3 regions of the Streptomyces sp. NPDC052301 genome follow, and region 3 is predicted to be linked to each of the others. Evidence: predicted binding sites of a transcription regulator. Region 3 holds the regulator's gene; each other region holds the start of a gene.

Region 1 (7,555 bases), on a different contig from region 3:
CCGTCCCCGGTGGTCGAGCTGAACCGGGCGGTCGCCGTCTCGATGGCCGACGGACCGGCGGCGGCCCTGGAGCTGGTGGACGCCCTGGCCGACGCGCCCGCCCTGCGCGACTACCACCTGCTGCCCAGCGTCCGCGGCGATCTGCTGGCCCGGCTCGGACGCACCGCGGAGGCCCGCGAGGAGTTTCTGCGGGCGGCCGGGCTGACCCGCAACGAGAAGGAACGGGACCTGCTGCTGAGCAGGGCGGACGCGTGCTCCTCGTGACCGCGTGCCTCCCGGTGCCGCTCGGTCTCCTGGTGCGCTCCGGCCACGGCGGGCGCCGATCCGCGGCCGGAGCCGCTCAGGACGCTCCGCCGACAGCGGCCGGCGGCCCGGCGGGGGCACCGATCAGCATGGCCGGGGCCCCCGCGACCCGGGTGAGGAACACGGTCGCCGCGTTCGGCCCCTGCGGCTTCACCTTCCGGCGCAGCTCCTCCGGCTCGACGGCGGAGCCACGCTTCTTCACCGTCAGCGTGCCGACCTCGCGCTCCCTCAGCAGGGCCTTCAACTTCTTGACGTTGAAGGGCAGGTGGTCGGTGATCTCGTAGGCCGAGGCGTACGGCGTGGTCCGCAGCTCGTCGCCCGTGACGTACGCGATGGTCGGGTCGACGAGTCCGCCGCCGACCTCCTCGGCCACCTCCGCGACCAGATGCGCGCGGATCACGGCACCGTCGGGCTCGTACAGGTACCGCCCCACCGGCCGCACCGAGGGATCGGGCAGCCCGCGGCCGAGCAGCGTGCGCGGGCCGGGCAGCAACGTGGCCCGTACGGCCCCCGGCGCCCCGGTCCCGAACCAGAGCACCGCCTCCTTCACGTCGCCGCCGTCGGAGATCCACTCGGCCTCGGCCTCGGCGGGCACCGCCTCGTGCGGGATGCCGGGGGCGATCTTCAGGGCCGCGTGGGGCGCGCCGAGTGCTGCGGCGACCGCCCAGGACAGGGGTGGTGAGTACGCCTCGGGGTCGAAGATCCTGCCGCGCCCGCCCCGCCGCGCCGGGTCCACGAACACCGCGTCGTACCCGGCGGTGTCGACCTCCGTGACGTCCGCCTCCCGCACCTCGATCAGGCCGGCGAGCCCCAGCGCCTCGGCGTTCGCCCGCGCCACCGCCGCCGTCACCGGGTCCCGGTCCACGGCCAGCACCCGGATCCCGGCCCGGGCCAGCGCGATCGCGTCACCGCCGATCCCGCAGCACAGGTCGGCGACCGAGGTCACCCCCGAGTCCCTGAACCGCGCCGCCCGGTACGTCGCCACGCTCGCCCGCGTCGACTGCTCGACCCCGTTCGGTGTGAAGAACATCCGCTCCGCGTCCTCGGCCGCGAACTTCGCCGCCGCCCGCTGCCGCAGCCGGGCCTGGCCGAGCGCGGCCGACACCAGCTCCGCCGGGTGGTCGCGGCGCAGCCGGGTGGCGACGGCCAGCTCCTGCGCGGGCGCGGTGTCGCGGACCTCGTCGAGGAGGGCGCGGCCTTCGGGGGTGAGGAGGAGAGCGAGGTCGTTCACCGGGTCATTGTGGGCCAGTCGGTGGATGGTGCGCCTGCGGCGGCGGTGTCGCCCGGGGTTCGGTGCCGGGTCCTGGGAGGATCCGGCACCATGCGACTAGTACTACAAAATGACAAAAGCCGGGCACGGTGGGGAGCAGGTGCCGGTGTCCGTGGCCGCAGGCTGGCCGCCGGCTGCTGTGCCGCCGCACTGGCCTCCACCGCCCTCCTCGCCGGCTGCGGGGCGGAGGATCCCGGCACCGGCGCCACACCCGGCCAGGGCGCCCCCGCCCACGCCGCCCCCCACGCCGGCCGGCTCACCGAACACGCCCGGCTGGTCGCCGCCGCCAAGCGCTGGGGGCTGCAGCAGGTCCCGCTCACGCCCCCACCGCCGCCCGCGAAGAAGCCGGTCATCACCGCCCGGGCCGGCTTCGAGGTGGACCACCAGGAGGACTGGTACCTGCCCCCGGTCTTCACCACCGTCCCCACCAAGCAGAAGATCGTCTTCCTCACCATCGACGACGGCTCGGAGAAGGACCCCCGGTTCCTGCAGATGATGCGGGACCTGAAGGTCCCGTACACCGCCTTCCTCAGCAACTACCTGGTCAAGGACGACTACGGCTACTTCCGCACGATGCAGTCCTACGGCCACACCCTCAACAACCACACCCTCCACCACCCCTACCTGCCGGGTCTGTCCTACGAGGAGCAGAAGGACGAGATCTGCGGCATGCAGGACATCATGGAGAAGCAGTTCGGCAAGCGCCCGACGGTCTTCCGCCCGCCCTACGGCAACTACAACCAGGACACCCTGATCGCCGCCAAGACCTGCGGCATCAAGTACGCACCGATCTGGAACGAGGAGGTCTTCGTCGACCACTGGGAGTACCGCGAGGACGACCAGAAGCTGCGCCGCGGCGACATCGTCCTCACCCACTTCCGCGGCCGGGACGACTGGAACGGCACGATGGTCGACGACATGCGCCGCTTCCTGGACAAGGTCACGCGCGAGGGCTATGCCGTGGCCCGCCTGGAGGACTACCTGTGACGCCGGGGAGGAGCCGGCCGGGCAGGACGGCACGGACCGGCTCCCGGCGGCGCCCGCCGCGCGGCCGGGGCCCGGCCGCCGTTCTCGCCGTGGCCCTCCTCCTGACGGGCTGCGCCCAGTCCGTCGACCCCATCGAACGCCTCGGCAAGAAGGCCGCGGAACAAGTACGCCCGCACGGGCCCTCTCCCGACCAGCCCTATCGCCGCTGGGGTCTGGCCGAGCCCCTGCCGCGCCCGCCCCGGCCCCCCGCCCGCGCCCTCGCCCTCGCCCCGCACGCGGGGGGCCGGTCGCTGCCGCGCGTCATCGACCACGTCCCCACCCGCGACCCGGTCGTCTTCCTCACCTACGACGACGGCTCCGAGCAGGACCCCCGCTTCGTCGACATGGTCCGCGAACTGCGGCTCCCCGTCAGCATGTTCCTCACCGACAGCGTCGTCGGCCCCGGCTACGGCCACTTCGGCCGGCTGCGCGCGCTCGGCGCCGGCATCCAGAACCACACCCTCGACCACCGCGCCCTCGCCGGACTGCCGTACCACGGCCAGCGTGCCGAGATCTGCGGCCAGCAGGACCGGCTCCGCGCCCACTTCGGCATCCGCCCCCTCCTCTTCCGGCCGCCCTACGGCACGTACGACACCACGACCCTGCACGCGGCGGCCGACTGCGGCATCTCGGCGATCGTCCTGTGGCGCGCCGCCATGACCCCGACCGACCTCGTCTACACGCACGGCCCCCACCACCTCCGCCCCGGCGACATCGTCCTGGTCGGCCCGGACGAGACGACGGGCCCGAACTTGCGGGAACGCACGGTCAGGGTGGTGCGGGGGGCCCAGCAGAGGGGGCTGACGGTGGGGCGGCTGGAGGACTATCTGAACTGAGCGGCGGCCGCCGAGGAGCCCGGCGCGAGCGATCTTCGGCCGACGCGCCGCACGGCATTGGCACTCCGCTTGACCGAGTGCTAATCGCGGTCATAGTCTCGGCTCTGGCACTCACCACCGGAGAGTGCCAATACGCGACGGGCAGGTCCGGCACCCGCGACGACGGATCGACCTGGTCGCCACCTCAGACAGTTAACCCCGTGAGATCTCCGAAGGGGGAGGTCGGATCGTGACGACCACCAGCTCCAAGGTTGCCATCAAGCCGCTCGAGGACCGCATCGTGGTCCAGCCGCTCGACGCCGAGCAGACCACCGCCTCTGGCCTGGTCATCCCGGACACCGCGAAGGAGAAGCCCCAGGAGGGCGCCGTCCTCGCCGTGGGCCCGGGCCGCTTCGAGAACGGCGAGCGCCTTCCGCTCGACGTCAAGGTCGGCGATGTCGTCCTCTACAGCAAGTACGGCGGCACCGAGGTGAAGTACAACGGCGAGGAGTACCTCGTCCTCTCGGCTCGCGACGTGCTCGCGATCATCGAGAAGTAATCACCTCGAGCACATTTTGCTCTTGAGCTGCGCCCCTGGCCCCCGCGACCGATAACGAAGCCGGGCGCCCGGGGCGCAGTTGTCTTTACTCCCACAGATTTCCGAGAGGGCTTCCGCTGTCATGGCGAAGATTCTGAAGTTCGACGAGGACGCCCGTCGCGCCCTTGAGCGCGGCGTCAACAAGCTGGCCGACACGGTGAAGGTGACGATCGGCCCCAAGGGCCGCAACGTCGTCATCGACAAGAAGTTCGGCGCCCCCACCATCACCAACGACGGTGTCACGATCGCCCGCGAGGTCGAGATCGAGGACCCGTACGAGAACCTCGGCGCGCAGCTGGTGAAGGAGGTGGCGACCAAGACCAACGACATCGCTGGTGACGGCACCACCACCGCGACCGTGCTCGCCCAGGCGCTGGTGCGCGAGGGCCTGAAGAACGTCGCCGCCGGTGCCTCCCCGGCCCTGCTGAAGAAGGGCATCGACGCGGCCGTGGCCGCGGTCTCCGAGGACCTCCTCGCGACCGCCCGCCCGATCGACGAGAAGTCCGACATCGCCGCCGTCGCCGCGCTGTCCGCCCAGGACCAGCAGGTCGGCGAGCTCATCGCCGAGGCGATGGACAAGGTCGGCAAGGACGGTGTCATCACCGTCGAGGAGTCCAACACCTTCGGTCTGGAGCTGGACTTCACCGAGGGCATGGCCTTCGACAAGGGCTACCTGTCGCCGTACTTCGTCACGGACCAGGAGCGCATGGAGGCCGTCCTCGACGACCCGTACATCCTGATCCACCAGGGCAAGATCTCCGCCATCGCGGACCTGCTGCCGCTGCTGGAGAAGGTCATCCAGGCCGGTGCCTCCAAGCCGCTGCTGATCATCGCCGAGGACGTCGAGGGCGAGGCCCTGTCGACCCTGGTCGTCAACAAGATCCGCGGCACCTTCAACGCCGTCGCGGTGAAGGCCCCGGGCTTCGGCGACCGCCGCAAGGCGATGCTGCAGGACATGGCCGTCCTCACCGGCGCCACCGTCATCTCCGAGGAGGTCGGTCTCAAGATCGACCAGGTCGGCATCGACGTGCTCGGCTCCGCCCGCCGCGTCACCGTCACCAAGGACGACACCACGATCGTCGAGGGTGCCGGCAAGGCCGAGGACCTCACCGGCCGCGTCGCGCAGATCAAGGCCGAGATCGAGAACACCGACTCCGACTGGGACCGCGAGAAGCTCCAGGAGCGCCTCGCGAAGCTGGCCGGCGGCGTGTGCGTGATCAAGGTCGGCGCCGCCACCGAGGTGGAGCTGAAGGAGAAGAAGCACCGTCTGGAGGACGCCATCTCCGCGACCCGCGCCGCGGTCGAGGAGGGCATCGTCTCCGGTGGTGGCTCCGCTCTGGTCCACGCCGTCAAGGTCCTCGAGGGCAACCTCGGCAAGACCGGCGACGAGGCCACCGGTGTCGCGGTCGTCCGCCGCGCCGCCGTCGAGCCGCTGCGCTGGATCGCCGAGAACGCCGGCCTCGAGGGCTACGTCATCGTCTCCAAGGTGGCCGAGCTCGAGAAGGGCAACGGCTACAACGCCGCCACCGGCGAGTACGGCGACCTGGTCAAGTCCGGCGTCATCGACCCGGTGAAGGTCACCCGCTCCGCCCTGGAGAACGCCGCCTCCATCGCCTCCCTGCTGCTCACGACCGAGACCCTGGTCGTCGAGAAGAAGGAAGAGGAAGAGCCGGCCGCCGCGGGCCACGGCCACGGCCACGCCCACTGAGGCACGCACCACTGAGGCATCGCACGGCTGAGGCCCGGCACCCTTCGGGGGCCGGGCCTTCGCCCTGTCTACTGCTCCAGCTCGTCCAGCGCCCCCAGCTGCTGCATCAGCCCCAGCTGGTCGTGCTGCCACCAGATCTCGGCGATCTTGCCCTCGTGGCCGAAGCGGAACAGCGTCATCCCGGTCATCGTGACCTGCCTGCCGGTGGGCGGGATCCCCAGGAAGTCGCCCTTGTGCGTGGCGCTCCACGTCCAGCGCGCGCAGGCCCGGTCGTCCTGGGCCAGCACGTCCTCGAGGGTGAAGGCGAAGTCGAAGCCGCCCCGCCACATCCGGTACTCGCTGCGCGCGTTGTCCAGGCCGAGGGTGTCCTGCGGGTTCACCGGATCGTGGCTGTGGATGTCCTCGTCCAGCAGATCGTTGAGCGGAGGCAGCTCACCCGCGGTCGCGAGCGCCTCGAAGAACCGCCGCACGGTGTCCTCGGACAACCGCTCGTCCCGTACGACGTCCAGATCGGTGAACGAGGGCATCTCGTCGCACAGCGCGACCATCTCCCGGAAGATCTTGTCGGTCTCCGGAAGGTTCGAGTTCCGCATCGCGTCCTCGTACGACGGGAACTCCACCACTTCGACGACGTGCGCCGCGTCCGAGCGGTCCTTGGCGACCAGTGCGTGCGTCGCCGTGCGCCTGCCCTTGGTCTGTCTGACCCAGTCGTCCATCAGCCGGTTCATCTCGTCCAGCCGGCTCGTCCTGCACTCGATGAGCTGTACGAAGGTCATGCCGCCGCCTCCGGCCCCCCTGGTCCGGTCGTGTCACGCTCATTTTCGCACCGGACCGCCGACGGCACCCGCCCGCTACTGCGGGCCGTACTTGCGCCCCGTCCTGGAGGAGATCCCGCCCAGCAGCCCGCGCGGAGTGACCTTCACCAGGCCCATCAGCGCCTTGTAGCGCGGGTCGGGGATCGACAGTGTCCTGCCCCGCGCGAGGTCCGCCAGCGCCGCCGCGACCAATTTGTCCGCGTCCAGCCACATCCAGCCGGGGATGTTGTCCGTGCCCATCCCGGCCCGCTGGTGGAACTCCGTGCGCACGAAGCCGGGGCACAGCGCCATCAGCCGGACCCCGCTGCCCGCCAGGTCCTTGGCCGCGCCCTGGGTGAACTGCACGACCCACGCCTTGGACGCGCCGTAGGTGCCCCGGGGGACGAACGCGGCCACGGAGGCGACGTTGACGACCCCGCCCCTGCCGCGCTCGCGCATCGCCTCCGTCGCCGCCGACGTCAGCCGCAGCACCGCCTCGCAGTGCACCTTGAGCATCTTCAGCTCGTCGGCCATCGGGACTTCCAGGTAGCGGCCCTTGTTGCCGAAACCGGCGTTGTTGATCAGCAGGTCGACCGGGTTCTTCCGGTCGGCGAGCCGGTCGGCCACCGTCTCGATGCCCTTGTCCTCGGACAGGTCGGCGGTCAGCACCTCCACCACCACGCCGTGCCGGTCGTGCAGTTCCGTCGCCTGCTCGCGCAACCGCCCGGTGTCCCGCGCCACCAGGACCAGGTCATGCCCGTCAGCCGCCAGCCGCCGCGCGAACGCGGCACCGATCCCCGCCGTCGATCCCGTAATCAGAGCCGTTGTCATGGCCCAAGGGTAGTGACCCGGACCGACAGCGTCGGCTGCCGGTGACAGCCCCTCAGCGTGTCCGAGCGGTCCTGTACTTGCGGGCCGCCGCGAGCGTCTCCGCGTGCAGCGCCTCTCCCGCGGCCAGCACCCGGGGCAGCAGCTCGCGCTCCGTGGTGACCGCGCGGAACTGCATCTCCGCCGTCACCCCGTGGTCCGGCCGGTGCACGA
Region 2 (7,555 bases), on a different contig from region 3:
AACGCCCGGTTGTAGGCCTCGTACGACGCCCACTGGCGCCGGAACTCCGCGTCGAACACCGGCTCCAGCGGGGTCTGGTAGAGCATGTGGTGGACGAACCACAGCACCGAGTTGGCGATGCCGTTGTAGGCGTCCGCGTGGACGGCGGCGTCGATGTCCAGCATCCGCACCCGCTGCCCGCCGCTGTCCCCGGCCGGCAGCAGCCCGCCGTCCGCGCGCCGCACCGCCTCGCGGTCGCCGTCGCCGAGCGCCGCGCACACCCACACCGAGTCCGCGTCGGAGCCGATGGCCGACAGTCCCGAGACCAGCCCGCCGCCACCCCGCCTGGAGCGCAGCGAGCCGCTCTCGTCCACCGTGTACGTAACCGGGCCGCGGTTGGACGCGACCAGCACCTCAGCACCGTGCCTGGAAGCCATGGTCCTCAACCTAGCCCGGCCCGGAAACGCTCAAACGTACGGCTACGCCCGGCACGCGGACGTATACGACCGGAGACGGCCGGTTCACGCCACCTTGCGCTCGGCGTACTCCGCGATCTCCACCATCGGCGGCCGCTCCTCGGTGTCCACCGAGTAGGTGCGCGGCTCGAAGCCGTCCGCGCCCCGCTCGAACTGGGTCAGCGACGGCCGGACCAGATGGCCCCGGGCCAGCCGCAGCTGGGCCGTGCGGTAGATCGCGGCGGCCATCCGGCCCAGCGCCTGGCCGTCCTGGTGCCGGTGCTTGCGGACCCCGACGTCGACCTGGGCCAGCGCCTCCAGTCCCACCAGGTGCAGCGCGTCCACCAGCATGCCGAGCTCCACCCCGTACCCGACGGGGAACGGCAGCTGCTCCAGCAGGGAGCGGCGGGCCGCGTACTCACCGCCCAGCGGCTGCACGAAACCGGCCAGCTGCGGCCAGTGCATGTTCAGCAGCGGGCGGGCCATCAGCTCGGTGACCCGGCCCCCCTGCCCGGCCGCCCCGCCCAGCGGACGGTCGTACATCGCCTTGACCAGCTGCACGTCCGGTTCGGTGAGCAGGGGGCCGACGATCCCGGAGACGAAGTCGGCGGAGAACTCCTTCAGGTCGGCGTCGATGAAGCAGAGGATGTCCCCGCCGGTCACGAGCAGCGAGCGCCACAGGACTTCACCCTTGCCGGGGACGGCGGGAACGCGCGGCAGGATCTCGTCCCGGTGAACGACCCGCGCGCCCGCGGCGGCGGCCACCTCGGAGGTGCGGTCGGTGGAGCCGGAGTCGACGACGACGATCTCGTCGACGAGCGGAGTCCGTTCCACGAGTTCGTGGCGGATGACCGTGACGATGTCGCCGACCGTCTCCTCCTCGTCGAGGGCCGGCAGCACGACGCTGATCGTCTGGCCGCTGCGCTGCTTGGCGGACACCAGGTGGTGGAGAGGGCGGTCGGTCACGGACCAGGAGCGGGTGGCCAGCCAGCGCTCGACTTCTTCCAGCACGGTCTGCGGCTCCTCACTGTTCGTGATCACAGGGCGTGACCGTGTGATCCATCTCGCGGTTCGGACGACTATCTCAACTGTCCTGGCCTTCGGTTACAGTCTTGAACAACGCCGGTGACCATCGCATGTCGGGGGTCGAGAGGCGTTCACAACCGCATACAGCTCATCCAGAGGGGCAGAGGGAAACGGCCCGATGAAGCCCCGGCAACCCTCCAGTCGGTACTCGTAGATCGGCCCGATCAGGCGCGATCGCTCCGCGAGGCTCCCGGCTAGGGAAGGTGCCAAATCCGTCTCACGGCGAAGTGCGTCGTGAGGAAGATGAGGAGAAAGGGCCTCGCCTCCATGGCTGTGCAGACAGTTGCAAGCACCTCCGGTTCCACCGTCGATCTCGGTCCCGCCGCCGCCCTGAGCTGTCGTGAGTGCGGTCACCGGGTACCCCTCGGCCCCGTGTTCGCCTGCGAGGAGTGTTTCGGCCCGCTGGAGATCGCCTACGACTTCTCCGCGTACGACACCGAGGAACTGCGCCGGCGCATCGAGGCGGGCCCCGCGAACATCTGGCGGTACGCGCCGCTGCTGCCCGTCCCCGCCGACGTGGCCGACAAGCCCAACATCAACCCGGGCTGGACCAAGCTCGTCAAGGCCGACAACCTCGCCGCCGAGCTGGGTGTCACCGGCGGGCTGTACGTGAAGGACGACTCCGGCAACCCGACGCACTCCTTCAAGGACCGCGTCGTCGCGCAGGCCCTCGAGGCCGCCCGCGCCTTCGGCTTCACCACGCTCTCCTGCTCCTCCACGGGCAACCTGGCCGGTGCCGTCGGCGCCGCCGCCGCCCGGGCCGGCTTCCGCTCCTGCGTGTTCATCCCGCACGACCTGGAGCAGGGCAAGGTCGTCATGGCCGCGGTGTACGGCGGTGAACTCGTCGGCATCGAGGGCAACTACGACGACGTGAACCGCTTCTGCTCCGAGCTGATCGGCGACCCGGCCGGCGAGGGCTGGGGCTTCGTCAACGTCAACCTGCGGCCGTACTACGCGGAGGGCTCCAAGACCCTGGCGTACGAGATCTGCGAGCAGCTCGGCTGGCGGCTGCCCGACCAGATCGTCGTCCCGATCGCCTCCGGCTCCCAGCTCACGAAGATCGACAAGGGTCTGCAGGAGCTGATCGAGCTGGGTCTGGTCGAGGACAAGCCGTACAAGATCTTCGGCGCCCAGGCCGAGGGCTGCTCGCCGGTGTCGACCGCCTACAAGGCCGGCCACGACGTCGTACGCCCCCAGAAGCCGAACACCATCGCCAAGTCCCTCGCCATCGGCAACCCGGCCGACGGTCCCTACGTCCTGGACATCGCGCGCCGCACCGGCGGTGCCGTGGAGGACGTCACGGACGAGGAAGTCGTCGACGCCATCAAGCTCCTGGCCCGCACCGAGGGCATCTTCGCCGAGACGGCGGGCGGGGTGACCGTCGGTGTCACCCGCAAGCTGCTCAAGGACGGCGTGCTGGACCCGGCGAAGACCACGGTCGTCCTCAACACCGGCGACGGCCTGAAGACCCTCGACGCGGTGGCCGGCACCGGCCTGACCGCCACCATCCGCCCGACCCTGGACTCCTTCCGAGAGGCTGGCCTCGCATGAGCGTGACCGTCCGCATCCCCACCATCCTGCGCACCTACACCGGTGGTCAGGCCGAGGTCGCCGCCCAGGGCACGACCCTCGCCGAGGTCATCGAGGACCTGGAGAAGAACCACACGGGCATCGCGGCCCGGGTGCTGGACGACCAGGGCAAGCTGCGCCGTTTCGTCAACGTGTACGTCAACGACGACGACGTCCGCTTCGAGCAGGGCCTGCAGACCGCCACTCCGGACGGTGCCGGCGTCTCGATCATTCCGGCGGTCGCCGGCGGCTGATCATTACCTTGGGTAACTTCGGTTACCGATGGTGCATTGAATTGCCCCCTCCGTGAGAGAAGCGGAGGGGGCAATTCAGTGTGATTGAGCGCGGTAGAGTTGGGGAACGCGCTCCCGGTCGGACCGGTCGGGAGCCCTGTATTCATGCCGCAGGCCCGACAAGAAGTAGCCAAAGTGCGCGGGTTCTATGCGGCTTTTGTGGCTTTTATGGGGCCCGACTTGCCCTGACTGTGCATGAATTTTCGCCACATTCCGGACCGCTCGCGTCCAGAATTCTCGTCCGATTGACCTGTTGCAGACGGCAGTTGGACAGATACATTCAGCCGCGGTCGACGCGTTCCGGCGCACGCCCCCGTCGATGGGGGGTGAGGTCTGACCCGGGTCCGCGAAGTGTGGATCTGTGCAAGGGCCAGTAATAGGGGAGTTAGGCATGGCTCAGGGCACCGTCAAGTGGTTCAACGCGGAGAAGGGGTACGGCTTCATCGCGGTCGACGGTGGTGCGGACGTCTTCGTCCACTACAGCGCCATTCAGATGGACGGCTACCGCACCCTGGAAGAGGGCCAGCGGGTGGAGTTCGAGATCTCGCAGGGCCAGAAGGGCCCGCAGGCCGACATGGTTCGCCTCAGCGCCTGAACGTTTCTTGTCGACGAAGGGCCCGCACCGGCACAGGGTGCGGGCCCTTCGCCGTGCCCGGGGCCGCTCCGCGCCCGGGCGTGTTCGCGGGCGGCTGAGCGCCCCTCCGGGAGGGCGGAGGCGCTTGCACTCGACCATGCCGAGTGCTAATCATTGCGTTAGCACTCTGAAGGTGAGAGTGACAAAGAAGGACCGGGTCGGTGAGGCCCGCAGGCCACGTGGGGCAAGGAACCACAGGCCGGCGAGCCGTCCGTCGCGGGCGCGGGCGCGGTCCGAAGGAATCACCCCCAGTCCTGGAGGGACCACTTCACATGGCCAAGATCATCGCGTTCGACGAGGAGGCGCGGCGCGGCCTCGAGCGCGGCATGAACCAGCTCGCGGACGCCGTCAAGGTGACGCTCGGCCCCAAGGGTCGCAACGTCGTCCTCGAGAAGAAGTGGGGCGCCCCCACGATCACCAACGATGGTGTCTCCATCGCCAAGGAGATCGAGCTCGAGGACCCGTACGAGAAGATCGGCGCCGAGCTGGTCAAGGAAGTCGCCAAGAAGACGGACGACGTCGCCGGTGACGGTACGACCACCGCGACCGTGCTCGCCCAGGCCCTGGTCAAGGAAGGCCTGCGCAACGTCGCCGCCGGCGCCAACCCGATGGCTCTGAAGCGCGGTATCGAGAAGGCCGTCGAGGCCGTCTCCGCCGCCCTGCTGGAGCAGGCGAAGGACGTCGAGACCAAGGAGCAGATCGCCTCCACCGCGTCCATCTCCGCCGCCGACACCCAGATCGGCGAGCTCATCGCCGAGGCCATGGACAAGGTCGGCAAGGAAGGCGTCATCACCGTCGAGGAGAGCAACACCTTCGGCCTGGAGCTCGAGCTCACCGAGGGTATGCGCTTCGACAAGGGCTACATCTCCGCCTACTTCGCGACCGACATGGAGCGCATGGAGGCGTCGCTCGAGGACCCGTACATCCTCATCGCCAACTCCAAGATCGGCTCCGTCAAGGACCTGCTCCCGCTCCTCGAGAAGGTCATGCAGTCGGGCAAGCCGCTGCTGATCATCGCCGAGGACGTCGAGGGTGAGGCCCTGTCGACTCTGGTCGTCAACAAGATCCGCGGCACCTTCAAGTCCGTCGCCGTCAAGGCCCCGGGCTTCGGCGACCGCCGCAAGGCCATGCTCGGCGACATCGCCATCCTCACGGGCGGCGAGGTCATCTCCGAGGAGGTCGGCCTCAAGCTGGAGAACGCGACCCTGGACCTCCTGGGCCGCGCCCGCAAGGTCGTCATCACCAAGGACGAGACCACCATCGTCGACGGTGCCGGCTCCTCGGAGCAGGTCAACGGCCGCGTCAACCAGATCCGCGCCGAGATCGAGAACAGCGACTCGGACTACGACCGCGAGAAGCTGCAGGAGCGCCTGGCGAAGCTCGCCGGCGGTGTCGCGGTCATCAAGGCCGGTGCCGCCACCGAGGTGGAGCTCAAGGAGCGCAAGCACCGCATCGAGGACGCCGTCCGCAACGCGAAGGCCGCCGTCGAGGAGGGCATCGTCGCCGGTGGTGGCGTGGCCCTGCTGCAGGCCTCCCAGGTCTTCGAGAAGCTGGAGCTCGAGGGTGACGAGGCGACCGGCGCCAACGCCGTGAAGCTCGCGCTGGAGGCCCCGCTCAAGCAGATCGCCGTCAACGGTGGTCTCGAGGGTGGCGTCGTCGTCGAGAAGGTGCGCAACCTGACGGTCGGCCACGGCCTGAACGCCGCGACCGGCGAGTACGTCGACATGATCGCCGAGGGCATCATCGACCCGGCGAAGGTGACCCGCTCTGCCCTGCAGAACGCCGCCTCCATCGCCGCGCTGTTCCTCACCACCGAGGCCGTCATCGCCGACAAGCCGGAGAAGGCCGCCGCGCCGGCCGGCGGCGGCATGCCGGGCGGTGACATGGACTTCTGATCGACCTGACGGTTGATCGCCTGTCCTTCGGACCGAGGGCGGTACGTCCAGCTTCTGGCTGGGGGTGCCGCCCTCGGGCTTTCGCGGTGGGTTCAGTCGGCGTACTCCTTCAGCATCTCGGTGTCGAGGGTGATGCCCACCGGAGGCGGCAGCTCGACGGTCGCACCCCAGGGGCGGGTGGAGCACTGCAGGTAACGCCCGTCCTTCGGTTCGCTGTACACGCTGACCGTGCTGCTGTCGCGGTCGATGAGGAGGTAGACGGGGATCTCGGCCGCCGCGTAACCCACGGGCCTTTCGATGCGGTCACGCTGGTCGGTGTCGCGGTCGTGGGAGGTGATCTCCACGGCCATGAGGGCGCCGTCGGTCGAGGACCAGTTGCCGTGCCCCCTGAAGTGGCCTACGGGTGCGAGGAAACCGTCCGTGATGGCGCGGCCCTTGCGGTGGGCCTCGGCCTTGACGCCCCTCTCGGGCATGAGGTTCAGCTCGGGGCGCTGCTGCATGCACTGACGTAGCAGCCACATGAAGATCTCGCCGTGGTTGCCGTCCGGCATGGCCTTTACGACCACCTTTCCGTTGATGTACTCAAGCCGCACGGTTTCGGGGGCGGCCTCGGCCAGCTCCTCGAACTCCTCGACATCGAGCGGCCCGTGCCGGATGCACAGCTTCCCGCCGAGGAACTCCAGCGGGTTCCGCAGCTCCCTGGGAGCCCTGCGGACAAGTTCCTCGAAGTCCTCGAGGGACATCTGCGGGCGTTCTTCGGTATCAGGGGTCATGGCGTCGCCTCCTCCCCCTCCATCGTGCCCCTGAGTGGTCATGTCGGACCGTGGAAGCCGTCATACGGGTGTCCTCTCTTGTCGTCGTACGGACATCGCAGCCCGGATCGCGTCTGCGCGGGCGTGGACTGCGAGGGCCGGCAGGGGCGTACGGGGTTGTGCGGGAGCGCGTTCGCCGCGACAGCCGCCGCACACTCCCCCCGGCAGTGCCTCCGGCCGCCCCGGCACCCCGCATTCCGAGCACTCCAGGACCCGGCGGGGTGCCGGACGCGGGACCGGTTCGGGTGGGAGCTTGTCGACGAGTCTGCGGCGGACCAGGGCGGCCGGGTGGTGGACCGGCGTCGGCAGACCCTCCGTCAGCGCGCGGAGTACGGCCTCGTCGGTGGCCCCGCGTGCGAGCCACTCCGTGAGGAGCGGGGCGAGCGCGGCGCAGTCGGCGGCGGAGAGGGACAGGACCGGGGCCGTGCGGCCGAGGGCGGCGAGGAGGACGTGGGCGCGGGAACGGGTGGGGCCGGGCCGTTCGGGCGGGTGCGGGTCCTCCGGCACGGCGCCGCGCGTGAACGCCGTCCACCAGGAGTCGTCGCGTGCGGTACGGGACCACCACGATCGGGTGATCCAGCGCGAGCCCCCGTCCTCCGTCTCCAGCCGCTCCCTTCCTCGCCGCAAGTGCCCCGCCGCCTGGATGCGGTTGAGGGCCGTACGCAGCGCGCACTGACCGTAAGGGAGCTGCTTGGCCAGCGTTTTCACCGAGATGTCGGCGCCTTGGGGGAGCCGGTCGATGTATGCGGCGATGGCGGCTTCGCGGGGCGGGAGGTGCGCGAAGTCATGCTTGGTGCGGCGGTGTTGGTCCGGCGCGGAGCGCTTGCCGTAA
Region 3 (7,555 bases):
CGCGCTGGACGAGGTGCCCGGGGTCTCGGCGCGGCTCGTCGACGACGCCATGGCGGTCGTCAGCGAGCTGGTCACCAACGCCGTCGTGCACGCCGGTACGGACGTGGAGGTCGAATGGCGGCTGGAGGACACCGGCGCGTTCGTCGTCGAGGTCCGCGACCAGCACCCCGCCCGCGGCCCCCGCGACGCGCTCGACCCGGAGGCGAGGTACGACACCGCCGAGTACGGGCGCGGTCTGCGGCTGGTCGGCACGCTCGCCGAGTCCTGGGGCGTCACCTACCGCACCGGCGCCAAGACGGTCTGGGCCCGGCTGCCCCCGGGCGGCAGCACGGTCACGGACGGCCCCGGCCCGGAGGACGCCCTGGAGGTCGCCGAGGACCTCGCCCCGCAGCCGCACCGCGCCGGCGGCGGTCGGGACTGGCTCGGCCGTGGCGCGCTGTCCTTCCTCGCCGAGGCCTCCGACCTGCTCGCGGGACAGCTCGACGAGAACCTGGTCGCCGCCCTCACCGGCCAGCTGATCGTGCCCCGGCTGGCCGACTGGTGCGCGGTGTGGCTGGAGGACGAGGCGACCGTGCGCGGTGGCGCCGGCGGCGGACCCGCCCGGGTCTGGCACGCCAGCGAGAACCGCATCGAGGAACTGCGCTGCGCCCTGGAGAAGGAGCCGCCGTGCCCGCGCGACGGGCTGCGGTCCGGCCCCGAGCCCTACCTGTGGCCCGGCGACGCCCTCGGCCCGCAGGAGGGCGACGGCACGGCGTTGTCGTACCGGCTGATCGCGGGCGGCCGGCCGCTCGGCACGCTGGTGATCGGCCGGTGCGGGCTGCTCGGCTTCCCCGACGAGGTCACCGGGCTCGTGGAGGACCTCAGCCGCCGGGTCGCCCTCGCCATCGGCGCCGCCCGCCAGTACGCCCGCCAGGCCACCATCAGCGCCGTGCTGCAGCGCGGCCTGCTGCCCGGCGCGGTCGCCGAGATCCCCGGGGTGCGCAGCGCGCTCGTCTACGAGCCCTGCGACAAGGGCGGCCCCAGCGGCGACTTCTACGACGTGTTCCCGGCGGGCGACGGCCGCTGGTGCTTCGCCGTCGGGGACGTGCAGGGCAAGGGACCGGAGGCGGCGGTCGTGATCGGCCTCGCCCGCCCCTGGCTGCGCCTCCTGGCCCGCGAGGGCTACCGGGTCGCCGACGTCCTCGACCGGCTCAACCAGCTGCTCCTGGACGACGCCACCGAGGCCGCCGACGCCGCCGCCCGCGCCCTGGTCGCCGCCGGCGGCCGGCCCGTGGCCCCCGGCGACGGCCCGCAGACCCGTTTCCTGTCCCTCCTCTACGGCGAGCTGACACCCCACGACGGCGGGGTCCGCTGCACCCTCGCCTCCGCCGGCCACCCGCTGCCGCTCGTCCTCGGCCCCGACGGCACCGTGCGCACCGCCGCCCGGCCGCAGACCCTGCTCGGCGTCGTCGAGGACGAGACCTACACCAGCGAGACACTCGAGCTGCGGCCCGGCGACAGCCTGCTGTGCGTCACCGACGGGGTGACCGAGCGGCGCTCCGGCTCCCGCCAGTTCGACGACGGCGACGGGCTGGCCCGCGCCCTGTCCGGCTGCGCCGGGCTCGACGCCGAGCAGATCGCGGAAAGGATCCGCCGCCTGGTGCACGACTTCGGCGGCGGCCTGCCCGAGGACGACCTGGCGCTGCTGGTGCTGCAGGCCGGGTAACGGCGTCGGTGCTGGACAATGGAGGGCATGCCTTCCGCACTCCCCGACGGCGAGCCCGTCCCCGCCGACGGCGCGCTGCCCGCGCACGCCCTCGCCGGGGCCGACGACCGCCCGCTCGGCTTCTACCTGCACGTCCCGTACTGCGCGACCCGCTGCGGCTACTGCGACTTCAACACCTACACCGCGACCGAGCTGCGCGGCACGGGCGGCGTGCTGGCGTCCCGCGACAACTACGCGGACACGCTGACCGACGAGATCCGACTCGCCCGGAAGGTGCTCGGCGACGACCCGCGCCAGGTCCGTACGGTCTTCGTCGGCGGCGGTACGCCCACGCTGCTGGCCGCGGACGATCTCGTACGGATGCTGGCGGCCATCCGCGACGAGTTCGGCCTGGCGCCGGACGCGGAGATCACGACGGAGGCGAACCCGGAGTCGGTGGATCCGGCGTACCTGGCCACGCTCCGGGAGGGCGGCTTCAACCGGATCTCCTTCGGCATGCAGAGCGCGAGGCAGCATGTGCTGAAGATCCTGGACCGCACCCACACCCCCGGCCGCCCCGAGGCCTGCGTCGCGGAGGCGCGGGCGGCGGGCTTCGAGCACGTGAACCTGGACCTGATCTACGGCACCCCCGGCGAGAGCGACGACGACTGGCGGGCCTCGCTGGACGCGGCGATCGGCGCGGGACCGGACCACGTCAGCGCCTACGCGCTCATCGTGGAGGAGGGCACCCAGCTGGCCCGCCGCATCCGCCGGGGCGAGGTCCCGATGACCGACGACGACGTGCACGCGGACCGCTACCTGATCGCCGAGGAGATGCTCTCCGCGGCGGGCTTCGACTGGTACGAGGTCTCCAACTGGGCCACCTCGGAGGCGGGCCGCTGCCTGCACAACGAGCTGTACTGGCGCGGCGCCGACTGGTGGGGCGCGGGTCCCGGCGCGCACTCGCACGTGGGCGGGGTGCGCTGGTGGAACGTCAAGCACCCGGGGGCGTACGCGGCGGCGCTGGCGGACGGACGGTCCCCGGGGGCCGGGCGCGAGCTGCTGACGGACGAGGACCGGCGCGTGGAGCGCATCCTGCTGGAGCTGCGGCTGCGGGAAGGAGTGCCGCTGTCCCTGCTGAAGGAGGACGGCCTCGCGGCGTCCCGGCGGGCGCTGGCGGACGGGCGGCTCCAGGAAGGGCCGTACGAGGAGGGGCGGGCCGTGCTGACGCTGCGCGGGCGGCTGCTGGCGGATGCGGTGGTGCGGGATCTGGTGGACTGATCACCTGGGGGAGTGAGTCGATGCAGCAGGCGGATCCCCGTCGAACGCCGGTCCAGCCTCAAACGTTCCATCCGTGCGGCAGGCAAGGTGCCCGCCCACCTCGTCGTCGACCCGATCACGGCGCAGTGCGTCCTGCTGAACCGACCCGGTCGGAGAGGGCGAGGAAGCCGACTACCGGAAGCAGTTCGTCGTGAGGTTCGGTGAGCCGCCGCCGCTGGACATCCTGGGAATCGAACTCGACACCACCGAGTTCGGAACATTCCCTGACGTCAGGCCCCACCGCCACCCGTGACGAAGTCGATCAGTTCCTCCACCCGCCCCAGCAGCTCAGGCTCCAGGTCCTTGTAGGAGCCCACCCGCTTCAGGATCGCCTGCCACACCGCCCCGGTGTTCTCCGCCGGCCAGCCAAGGGCCCGGCAGACCCCCGTCTTCCAGTCCTGCCCCTTCGGCACCGTCGGCCAGACGTCGATCCCCAGCGCCGCCGGCTTCACCGCCTGCCAGATGTCGATGTACGGGTGGCCGACCACCAGGGCGTGATCACTGCTCACCGCCTCCGCGATCCGCCACTCCTTGGTGCCCGGCACCAGGTGGTCCACCAGGACGCCCAGGCGGGCGTCCGGGCCCGGGGCGAAGTCCTCCACGATCGCCGGCAGATCGTCGACGCCCCCCAGGTACTCCACGACCACGCCCTCGATGCGCAGGTCGTCGCCCCACACCTTCTCGACCAGCTCGGCGTCGTGCCGGCCCTCGACGTAGATGCGGCCGGCGCGGGCCACGCGCGCGCGTGCGCCGGGGACGGCGACCGAGCCGGAGGCCGTACGGGAGGGGCGGACCGGACCCGAGGACGGCCGTACGAGCGTCACCACGCGGCCCTCCAGCAGGAAGCCCCGCGGCTCCAGCGGGAACACCCGGTGCTTGCCGAAGCGGTCCTCCAGCGTCACCGTGCCCGCCTCGCAGCGGATCACCGCCCCGCAGAACCCGGTGCCCGGCTCCTCCACCACCAGGCCCGGCTCCGCCGGCACCTCCGGCACGGGCTTCTGCTTCTTCCACGGTGGGGTCAGGTCGGCGGAGTACTGGCGCATTCGGATGACGATAGGAGAAGCCGCGCGATCGTGCTCACGACACGCCGAACCGCGCCGCCAGGGCGTCCCGTTGCCGTCGTACGAAGGCCGCGTCCACCGCCGCTCCGTGCCCGGGCACGTACAGGGCGTCCGCCCCGCCCAGCGCGAGCAGCCGGTCCAGCGCGTCCGGCCAGCGGGACGGCACCGCGTCCGGGCCCGCCTGGGGCTCCCCCGACTCCTCGACCAGGTCGCCGCAGAACACCACCTCCCGCTCCCCGGCGACCAGGACCGCGAGGTCGTGCGGTGTGTGGCCCGGGCCCACGTTGGCGAGCAGCACCTGCCGGCCGCCGCCCAGGTCCAGTGTCCACTCGCCGGAGACGAGGTGCTGCGGCGGGACCAGCGCGTCCACCGCCTCGTCGGTGTCGGCCTCCGGCAGACCGTTGCCGATCGCGTCCCGGCGCAGTTCCGCGCGCTCCGACGCCAGCACCGCGTCCGTCCCCACCGCCGCGTACACCTCGGCCCCGGCGAACGCCGACGCCCCGAAGACATGGTCGAAATGGGGGTGGGTGAGCGCGAGATGGGTCACACGGCCGCCGGCCAGTTCCTGTCCCTGGGCCCGCAGACGCGTCCCCTCGGCCAGACTCGAGCCGGCGTCCACCATGAGTGCCGTACCCTCGCCGAGGACGAGCCCCACCGTGCAGTCCCAGCCGGGCAGCCTGCACCGCCCGACCCCGGCGGCCAGCCGCTCCCATCCCAGGTCTTCCCAAGTCACCGTCATACCGCGACGCTAGCGGTACGAGGTGGTACGGACCCGGTGGAGCGGGACCGACCTTGCCCAGTGCGTACCCGACAGCCGTACACTGGGCCCGGGGAACGCTGGCACTCGCATGGGAAGAGTGCCAGGTGGACGATCCGGACGGACGATGCGACGACGTGCTGGAGGTGCGCGCGAATGCTGAGTGAACGCAGGCTTCAGGTGCTGCGCGCGATCGTCCAGGACTACGTCGGCACCGAGGAGCCCGTGGGCTCGAAGGCGCTCACCGAACGGCACAACCTCGGCGTCTCCCCGGCGACCGTCCGCAACGACATGGCGGCCCTGGAGGACGAGGGGTTCATCGCGCAGCCGCACACCAGTGCGGGGCGCATCCCCACCGACAAGGGCTACCGGCTGTTCGTGGACAAGCTGGCGGGCGTCAAGCCGATGACGGCGCCCGAGCGGCGGGCCATCCAGAACTTCCTGGAGGGCGCCGTCGACCTCGACGACGTCGTGGCGCGGACCGTGCGGCTGCTCGCGCAGCTGACCCGGCAGGTCGCCGTCGTGCAGTACCCGTCCCTCACCCGGTCCACCGTGCGGCACGTGGAGCTGCTCGCGCTCGCCCCCGCGCGCGTGATGCTCGTGCTGATCACGGACACCGGCCGGGTCGAGCAGCGGATGGTCGACTGCCCGACGCCGTTCGGGGAGGCCTCGCTCGCGGATCTGCGGGCGCGGTTGAACAGCCGGGTCGCGGGCCGCCGGTTCGCTGATGTGCCGAAGCTGGTCGAGGACCTGGCGGATGCCTTCGAGCCGGAGGACCGCGGTACGGTCTCCACGGTGCTCTCCACCCTCCTGGAGACACTCGTCGAGGAGAACGAGGAGCGGCTGATGATCGGCGGCACGGCCAATCTCACCCGCTTCGGGCATGACTTTCCCCTCACGATCCGGCCCGTCCTGGAGGCCCTTGAGGAGCAGGTCGTGCTCCTCAAGCTCCTGGGCGAGGCGAAGGATCCGGGCATGACCGTGCGCATCGGGCACGAGATCGCCCACGAAGGACTCAACTCCACCTCCGTGGTGTCGGTGGGCTACGGTTCGGGCGGCGAGGCGGTTGCCAAGCTCGGCGTGGTCGGACCGACCCGCATGGACTACCCGGGAACGATGGGAGCGGTACGCGCAGTGGCACGGTACGTCGGACAGATCCTGGCGGAGTCGTAAGTGGCCACGGACTACTACGCCGTTCTCGGCGTGCGCCGCGACGCGTCGCAGGATGAGATCAAGAAGGCGTTCCGTCGGCTCGCGCGCGAGCTGCACCCGGACGTCAACCCCGATCCGAAGACCCAGGAGCGGTTCAAGGAGATCAACGCCGCTTACGAGGTGCTGTCGGATCCGCAGAAGAAGCAGGTCTACGACCTCGGCGGTGACCCGCTCTCGCAGGCCGGCGGTGCCGGTGCGGGCGGCTTCGGGGCCGGTGGCTTCGGCAACTTCTCCGACATCATGGACGCGTTCTTCGGTACGGCGTCGCAGCGCGGCCCGCGTTCGCGCACCCGGCGCGGCCAGGACGCGATGATCCGGATCGAGGTCGAGCTGGACGAGGCGGCCTTCGGCACGACCAAGGACATCCAGGTCGACACCGCGGTCGTCTGCAACACCTGCAACGGTGACGGTGCGGCCCCGGGCACGTCCGCCCAGACGTGTGACATGTGCCGTGGCCGCGGTGAGGTCTCGCAGGTCACCCGGTCCTTCCTCGGCCAGGTCATGACCTCGCGCCCCTGCCCCCAGTGCCAGGGCTTCGGCACGGTCGTGCCGACCCCGTGCCCGGAGTGCGCCGGCGACGGCCGGGTCCGCTCGCGGCGGACCCTGACCGTGAAGATCCCGGCCGGTGTGGACAACGGCACGCGGATCCAGCTCGCCGGCGAGGGCGAGGTCGGCCCCGGTGGCGGTCCGGCCGGTGACCTGTACGTCGAGATCCACGAGCTGCCGCACCCGACGTTCCAGCGGCGCGGTGACGACCTGCACTGCACGGTCACCATCCCGATGACCGCGGCGGCCCTCGGCACCAAGGTCCCGCTGGAGACCCTGGACGGCATGGAGGAGGTCGACATCCGGCCCGGCACCCAGTCCGGCCAGTCGATCCCGCTGCACAACCGGGGCGTCACGCATCTGCGCGGCGGCGGCCGGGGCGACCTCATCGTGCACGTCGAGGTCACGACCCCGACGAAGCTCGACCCCGAGCAGGAGCGCCTGCTGCGCGAGCTGGCCAAGCTGCGCGGTGAGGAACGGCCGCAGGGCCAGTTCCAGCCGGGTCAGCAGGGGCTGTTCTCGCGGCTGAAGGACGCGTTCAACGGACGCTGAGCCGGCCCGCCGGGAAGTGGCTGCGGGGTGCCACGGCACCCCGTATGCCACCGGCCTATGCCGCAGGAAGCCCGGATTCGGACTCTTTCAAAGGACGTGACAACATGCGGTCATGTCCTCCGCGCTGACCGATCTCTTCCCCCACCCGATCGTGCAGGCTCCCATGGCGGGCGGCGGTTCCGTCCCGCAGCTCGCCGCCGCCGTGTCCGAGGCCGGCGGCCTCGGTTTCCTCGCCGCCGGATACAAGACCGCCGACGGCATGTACCAGGAGATCAAGCAGCTGCGGGGGCTCACCGCCCGCCCCTTCGGCGTGAACGTGTTCATACCGCAGCCCGAGTATGCCGAGTCCGGTGCCGTGGAGGTCTACGCCCACCAGCTGGCCGGCGAGGCCGCCTGGTACGAGACCGAGCTGGGCGATCCGGA

The links. Region 3 encodes HrcA, which represses chaperone genes, less so after heat shock. Its sites were predicted from a motif close to TTNGCACTCNGNNNNNCNGAGTGCNAA; they were not measured.
Positions count from the first base shown of each region.
Region 1: groES (co-chaperone GroES) is a predicted target of HrcA. The motif match lies at 3,493-3,519, and genes of this name have one in related genera.
Region 2: groL (chaperonin GroEL) is a predicted target of HrcA. The motif match lies at 4,101-4,127, and genes of this name have one in related genera.

Region 1 is NZ_JBIUBE010000009.1:103,401-110,955, forward strand. Features, by position in the region: gene ACIHEJ_RS25570 (RNA polymerase sigma factor) at 1-264, shown strand, start outside; gene ACIHEJ_RS25575 (methyltransferase domain-containing protein) at 341-1,534, opposite strand; gene ACIHEJ_RS25580 (polysaccharide deacetylase family protein) at 1,625-2,560, shown strand; gene ACIHEJ_RS25585 (polysaccharide deacetylase family protein) at 2,650-3,435, shown strand; gene groES (co-chaperone GroES) at 3,665-3,973, shown strand; gene groL (chaperonin GroEL) at 4,095-5,720, shown strand; gene ACIHEJ_RS25600 (ester cyclase) at 5,789-6,496, opposite strand; gene ACIHEJ_RS25605 (SDR family NAD(P)-dependent oxidoreductase) at 6,572-7,345, opposite strand; gene ACIHEJ_RS25610 (MOSC domain-containing protein) at 7,398-7,555, opposite strand, start outside.
Region 2 is NZ_JBIUBE010000006.1:439,452-447,006, reverse strand. Features, by position in the region: gene ACIHEJ_RS19740 (trehalose-6-phosphate synthase) at 1-416, opposite strand, end outside; gene ACIHEJ_RS19735 (glucosyl-3-phosphoglycerate synthase) at 501-1,445, opposite strand; SAM riboswitch class I at 1,606-1,770, shown strand; gene thrC (threonine synthase) at 1,788-3,071, shown strand; gene ACIHEJ_RS19725 (MoaD/ThiS family protein) at 3,068-3,343, shown strand; gene ACIHEJ_RS19720 (cold-shock protein) at 3,774-3,977, shown strand; gene groL (chaperonin GroEL) at 4,289-5,911, shown strand; gene ACIHEJ_RS19710 (Uma2 family endonuclease) at 6,004-6,684, opposite strand; gene ACIHEJ_RS19705 (hypothetical protein) at 6,745-7,555, opposite strand, start outside.
Region 3 is NZ_JBIUBE010000005.1:135,431-142,985, reverse strand. Features, by position in the region: gene ACIHEJ_RS15130 (SpoIIE family protein phosphatase) at 1-1,705, shown strand, start outside; gene hemW (radical SAM family heme chaperone HemW) at 1,733-2,965, shown strand; gene ACIHEJ_RS15120 (DUF3097 domain-containing protein) at 3,235-4,047, opposite strand; gene ACIHEJ_RS15115 (MBL fold metallo-hydrolase) at 4,082-4,804, opposite strand; gene hrcA (heat-inducible transcriptional repressor HrcA) at 4,979-5,995, shown strand; gene dnaJ (molecular chaperone DnaJ) at 5,996-7,132, shown strand; gene ACIHEJ_RS15100 (nitronate monooxygenase) at 7,245-7,555, shown strand, end outside.